Linked DNA regions of Hydrogenophilus thermoluteolus. The protein of the gene in region 2 interacts with the protein of the main gene of each other region in a pairwise test. Links are inferred from orthologs where the notes say so. Each region holds a gene or a part of one and is shown on either strand. Other genes may lie near its edges.

The links.
Region 1: the proteins of ndk (region 2) and HPTL_RS00715 interact in binary tests that used the Escherichia coli proteins (3 or more experiments, as listed by UniProt). The link is inferred for Hydrogenophilus thermoluteolus from one-to-one orthologs.

Annotation. Positions count from the first base shown.
Region 1 is NZ_AP018558.1:154,207-157,504, reverse strand. What follows is about bases 53-3,038. They hold HPTL_RS00715 (5-formyltetrahydrofolate cyclo-ligase), read right to left. Parts: upstream 1,862-3,038; coding sequence 1,244-1,861; downstream 53-1,243. Other genes in these bases: HPTL_RS00710 (lytic transglycosylase domain-containing protein), read left to right, coding at 1,885-3,038; ilvA (threonine ammonia-lyase, biosynthetic), read left to right, coding at 53-1,203. In the rest of the region: more of ilvA, read left to right, coding at 1-52; more of HPTL_RS00710, read left to right, coding at 3,039-3,298. UniProt on the Escherichia coli protein: Involved in the removal of 5-formyltetrahydrofolate.
Region 2 is NZ_AP018558.1:448,388-451,509, reverse strand. The notes cover bases 56-2,865. They hold ndk (nucleoside-diphosphate kinase), read right to left. Parts: upstream 1,769-2,865; coding sequence 1,343-1,768; downstream 56-1,342. Other genes in these bases: earP (elongation factor P maturation arginine rhamnosyltransferase EarP), read left to right, coding at 2,416-2,865; HPTL_RS02180 (hypothetical protein), read right to left, coding at 1,888-2,340; rlmN (23S rRNA (adenine(2503)-C(2))-methyltransferase RlmN), read right to left, coding at 187-1,335; HPTL_RS02195 (tetratricopeptide repeat protein), read right to left, coding at 56-186. In the rest of the region: more of HPTL_RS02195, read right to left, coding at 1-55; more of earP, read left to right, coding at 2,866-3,122. UniProt on the Escherichia coli protein: Major role in the synthesis of nucleoside triphosphates other than ATP. The ATP gamma phosphate is transferred to the NDP beta phosphate via a ping-pong mechanism, using a phosphorylated active-site intermediate.

The DNA.
Region 1 (3,298 bases), 290 kb from region 2 along the record:
AAAGTCGAAGCGGTCCGCGCGCGGGGTGGAGAAGCGGTGCTCGCAGGCGAATCGTACTCCGACGCCTACGCCTACGCGCTGCGGCTTGCCAAAGAAGAACAACTCACGTTCGTGCATCCGTTCGACGACCCTGACGTCATCGCTGGCCAAGGGACCATCGGCATGGAGCTCTTGCGGCAGCACCCGGAGCCGTTACACGCCGTCTTCTGTGGCGTGGGCGGCGGCGGCCTGATCGCTGGCGTTGCCGCCTACCTCAAAGCGCTGCGCCCCGATATTCGCGTGATCGGCGTCGAAGCGGAAGACGCCGACGCGATGACCCGCTCCCTTGCTGCGGGCGAACGGATCGCGATGGAGCAAGTCGGCCTCTTTGCCGACGGCGCCGCGGTCAAACAGGTGGGCGAAGAGACTTTCCGCCTCTGCCGCCAGTATGTCGATGAGATGGTGGTCGTCTCCAACGACGAAATTTGCGCCGCGATCAAAGACGTGTTCGAAGAGACGCGCGCGATCCTCGAACCGGCTGGCGCACTCGCGGTGGCGGGGCTCAAAACCTGGGCACGCACCCACCAGGTCACCGGTCAAACCCTGGTTGCGGTCGCTTCGGGCGCGAACATGAACTTCGATCGCCTGCGCTTCGTTGCCGAACGCGCCGAACTGGGTGAGCAGCGCGAAGCGGTGTTGGCGGTGACCATCCCGGAACGGCCGGGCTCGTTCAAAGCGTTCATCCAACTCCTGGGCCACCGCAACATCACCGAATTCAACTACCGCTTCGCCGACCCGAACGAAGCGCACATCTTCGTCGGCGTCACCATCCACAACCGCGACGAAGTGGCCAGCCTGATCCAGCAGCTCGAAGCCGCTGGATTGCGCGCGCTCGACCTCACCGACAACGAACTGGCGAAGACCCACGTCCGCTATATGGTGGGCGGCCGCGCTCCCCACATCCGCAACGAGCGCCTCTACCGCTTCGTCTTCCCGGAGCGTCCCGGCGCGCTGATGAAATTCCTCTCGGAGCTTCGCGCCGACTGGAACATCAGCCTCTTCCACTACCGCAACCATGGCTCCGACTACGGCCGTGTGCTCGCCGGGATGCAGGTCCCACCCGAAGAAGAGGTGGAATTCCGCGCGTTCCTCGACCGCCTGGGGTACGAATGGGTAGAAGAGACCCACAATCCAGCGTACGCGCTCTTTTTGGCGGCGGGCTAGCGTGACACACGGAGCCACCCGCGCACTAAAGGGTAGGCCGCTAGCGTCGAACCCCTTCGCTGCGGTCCAACACCACCCCGGCGTCGCTCACCACCACATCCATCGCCACGTCGTGCGCTTCGGGATGCAGGTCGGGAAGGGCCGCAAACGCAAACCCCACCCCCACCGCAATGCCCTGCCACCCCTCGGCACGCCACGCCGCTAATGTCCGATCGTAAAACCCACCGCCATAACCCAACCGGTAACCTCGACGATCGAACGCAACGAGCGGCACGATCAGTACCTCAGGGCAAACCGTCTCGGCACACTCCGGCGTTGGAATGCCGTAGCAATCGTCGATCATCGGTGCCCCATCCTGCCACGGACGGAAAACGAGAGGAGCATGAGGAGCGACTGCGGCGGGAAGCGCGCGCCAACGCCACGCGGCGAAAACTGGCCGCACGTCGGGCTCCCCCTTCATCGGCCAGTAGAGCCCGACCCAGCGCGGCGTGCGCCGCGCGCCCCACTGGGTCCACCACTGCGCCAAATGGGCACACAACGCCGCGTTCTTCGCCTGCCAATCCTCACGGGACAATTCGCGCCGTAGCCGCAGGAAATGGCGGCGAATCGTCGCGCGATCCGCGCCATCGGGTACAATCGTTCGTGTTTCGTCGTTCACGGTCCCTGCACCTCGTTGCCCTAATGAGTGCCACACGCCACGCGTTCCGCTCCGTCGCTTCGTTTGCTCTGGTCGTGCTGATCGTTTGGCTGATCGGCACCCCCACGATGCTTGCTGCGGCTGCGCGTCCTCATGACCGGCCCACCCCACCCACCGACGCAGTGGCACAAGCCCGCGCCGCGTTCGCCCGAGGCGACCTCGCCACCCTGTTGGCACTCGAACCCAAAACCCGCACAAGCCCCCTTGCCGCGACGGTCACCAGCTGGCGTCTGACACTGCAGATTCTACGCGACGACGCAACGCTCGACCCCCAAACCGTCACGCGCTTCCTGACCGATCACGCCGGCACCGACGCAGCGGTGCGTGTCCGGCGGGCGCTCGCGCAAAACGCCATCGCGCAGGAAGCCTGGACCGAAGCCCGCCGCCATCTCGAAGCGCTGGAACGGCACGACCCCACCACCCACTGCTGGCTCCTTCAAGCACGGCTACACACCGAACCCACCGCAACCGCCACGCTGCGCGAAGCGGTGCTTACTCGCCTTGCCGAAACGGTATCACCCAACGACGAGTGCCGCGCTGCGTTTCGCGACGCCGTGGCCAACGGTCTCGTCAACGACGCCACGCTGATCGAACGTTACCTCGTCACCCTTTTCCTGAAAGGCGAAAACGCTGCCGCGCCGTGGCGCGCACTCTTTCCTCCGGCTGCGGACACGCCTGCGGTGCGCGCAGCCGCGCGTCTGATCGCGCAAACGCGCGACGACCCGATCACCGTGTGGCAGCAAGCAGCCCAACTGCCACCACCCCTTGCGGCAACCGTTCGCCGCGCTGCGTTCGTGGTCGCCGCCAGCCTAGGCACCCCCCAAGCCCGCACCTGGTCCAAGCAGCTCACCGCCAGCCCGATCTGGGTGGAACCGCTCGAATGGCAGATCCGCCTCGCGTTGCAAGCCGAAGATTGGCTCACCACCTGGCACCTGCTCGAACAGCTCCCGCCCAGCGAAAGGGACGCACGGCAATGGCGTTTCTGGCGCGCCTGGACGCTCAAAGCGCTGGGTAAAAAAGACGAAGCCAGAACCCTGTTTCGGGAGTTGGCGCAAGACGACGATTTTTGGGGATTGCTCGCTGGCGAACTGATCGGGCAACCGCTTGCGATCACCGACGGCCCACCCATTTCTGCTCAGCAACGTGCGCAGATTGCGCGCGACCCCCACCTTGCCGCGATTCGCGCGCTTGCGGCCCGTAGCTGGGAGGTCGAAGCGCAGCGAGAAGTCGACCTGCTCGCGCAACGCTGGCAATCCGCAAGTGCCGCGTGGCAAAGGCGCGTCGCCGCGTCGCTTCTTGCGGAAGACGGCCGTTTCGATTTGGCGATCCGGCTGCTTGAACGCAGTCAGGAGCGCAACGCCTGGGCGCTGCGTTACCCCACCCCATGGCGCACCCAGG
Region 2 (3,122 bases):
ATAAGCAAGCGCGAGATCAATGCGGGCTTTGCGCTCCTTATCCTGAGGGCGCTCTGCCGTTTGGTCCAAGAGGGGGGCGGGATAAGCCCCCTCTGCGATTCCCGCGCGCGGTGGCGTCGCAACGGAAGCGCACCCCGCAAGCGCGAACGCTGCTGCGACCCCACAAACGACCTGTCTCCACTTCATTCACCCCTCCGCGGCAACCAGGCGCAGCGAACGACGGGTCCGATCTTGGACTTGTCCCGCCAATTGGCCGCACGCCGCTGCGACGTCGTCACCACGGGTGCGACGGATCGTCGTCAGGCGCCCTGCCGCCATCAGCCGCTCGGCAAACGCACGGACACGCTCCGGCGCTGGGCGTCGGAACGGACTTCCCGGGAAGGGGTTGAACGGGATCAAGTTGAATTTGCACGAAAGGCCGCGGGTCAGCTCGACCAACTCCTGCGCATCGCGCGGGTTGTCGTTCACCCCGTCGAGCAACACATATTCGAACATGATGAAATCGCGGGGCGACGCGGTGAGATACCGTTCGCACGCCGCGATCAGTTCTTTGAGCGGATACTTTTTGTTGATCGGAACCAATTCGTCGCGCAAACGGTCGTTGGGCGCGTGCAGCGAAACGGCCAATGCCACGGGACATTCAACGCGCAACCGATCCATCGCCGGCACCAACCCTGAGGTCGATACCGTCACCCGGCGCCGTGACAGTCCATAGCCGAAATCGTCGAGCATCACTTTGAGCGCGCGCACCACCGCATCGTAATTGGCAAGCGGCTCCCCCATCCCCATCATCACGACGTTGGTCACCACGCGCCCGTTGTCGGTCCAATCGCCGTCGTCGAGCCGAGCGTGCTCGTACGCTGGCCCCAACACATGGTTGGCCAGCCACAATTGCCCTAGGATTTCGCCGGTCGTCAAATTGCGGTTGAAACCTTGCTTGCCGGTGGCGCAGAACGCGCACTCGAGCGCGCAGCCTGCTTGGGTCGAGATGCAGAGCGTTCCCCGACTGCGTTCCGGGATGAAGACGGTCTCCACCGCATTGCCCTGACCGACGTCCAAGAGCCATTTCCGCGTCCCGTCGCTCGAGACGCGGTCCGAAATCACCCGAGGCGGCGTGATCGACGCGGTTTCCGCCAGCTGCGCCCGCAAGGTTTTCGCGACATCGGTCATCGCGGCAAACTCTGCAACGCCCATGCGGTGAATCCAGCGATAGACCTGGCGCGCGCGAAAGGGCTTCTCTCCTTGCGCGACGAACCAGGCTTCGAGCTCCTCACGCGTCAGCTCCAAGAGATTGGTCGGCACCGCGTCAGCCACGGCAGCTTCGGTCTCTTTCATTCGGCGGTCAGCGCGAATAGATCGCCATTTCCGGGAAGAAGAAAGCGATTTCGGTACGTGCCGTATCGGGACCGTCGGAACCATGGACGGCATTCGCATCGATCGATTCGGCGAAATCGGCACGAATCGTCCCTGGCGCAGCCTTCTTCGGATCCGTTGCCCCCATCAATTCGCGGTTTTTCGCGATCGCGTTTTCCCCTTCCAGCACCTGGACCATCACCGGCCCGGAGGTCATGAAGCGAACCAGGTCATTGAAGAAAGGGCGTTCTTTGTGAACGGCGTAGAAGGCCGCCGCTTCTTTCTCCGAAAGCCACACCATTTTCGCCGCAACGATTTTCAACCCGGCGTCTTCGAAACGCTGGTAGATTTTGCCAATCACATTCTTCGCGACGGCGTCGGGTTTGATGATCGAGAGCGTGCGTTCGATTGCCATGCTTCCTTCTCCACAAAAAAGTGCGATTATAACGTACCCGTACGCCAGGAGGTAAAAGAGAACCCGCTGTCTCCCTGCCCGCCGCTCGGGCGCTTTTCGCAGCAACGCCAAAAGGAGAATCAGTGTTTTTTCGCAACCTTCTTGACGCGCTTCTCTTGATGCAAACGCTCTGCCGCACCCCTCTTATCGAGTTGCGCTAGGGCCAGCTCCGGTGCAAAGGTACAGTCGTTGGCAATGGGGCGCTCGTTCTTGAGATTCAAAAGCACACTCTTCCACGGCAAATCGATCCACAAAAGCCCCGTCGTTTCATCGGAAAAGCGTGGCAACCCTGACTTCGAGACCTCCCGCCGCAACTCATGCACTCGCCCTTGATAGTGAACTTTGACCCTTTCGTTGAGTTCGCTGCTTCGCTCGATCCCCACCAAAGGTTCCCCGTAGGCGCAGCGATAGACCCCTGTGGGTAAGCGCAAATCGAGTTGCGTGAATTCGCCCGACTCGTTCTGAGCCGATCCGTAAGCCCACTGGGCCGCGATGAGCCACAAGGCGCACCCAATCCCCACTTTTCGAACCATTGGAACCACTCCTGTTGAACTTTATCTTTTCTATAATACACCCATTCCTTGCCGGAACAACCAATCGACACCCTTTTGATTTCCCGAAAAAAAATCGCTATTTTTTGCGCACGCATCGACAACTGGGGCGACATCGGCGTCACCTGGCGTGTGGCCAGATATTGCGCACAAGAGGGACACGAGGTTGTCTGGTGGATTGACGACTGGCAGGCGGCACAATCTTTCGTAGCGCGAATCTCCTGTCCGCCCACGCTCACCGTGCGCCGTTGGCACCGTTCGGCGCCAACGGCAGAAGATCGCGACCAGGTGTCCCAAGTCGACGCGATGATCGAAGCGTTTGCGTGCGGATTCAGCGACCCGTGGCTAGCGGCATTCGCAGCACGCCGCCCGCACCCCCCACGATGGATCGTCCTCGACCATCTGGTTACCGAGCCCTGGGCTGGCAGCGTCCACGGGCTCAGCAGTCCCCACCCGAGACTGCCGCTCGACGCCCAATGGTGCATTCCCGGATTCGAACCGAGATGCGGAGGGCTTTTGCGCGAACCCGATCTCCTATCCCGTTTTGCCGAATGGTCCGACACAGAGGCAGCCGTATTTTTCACGCGCCTCACCCCGCTGTCTGCCCTGAGCTATCGTCGCGTCTCGCTCTTTTGTTACGCCGATGCGCCGCTCTCGGGGCTACTTGCTACACTTGCTGCGGACCCAACACCGACGCTCCTCTTCGTTCCACCTGGTGCGCCACGGCAGGCGCTTGCCGCCGCCGGAATCGCGCTCGACGAATC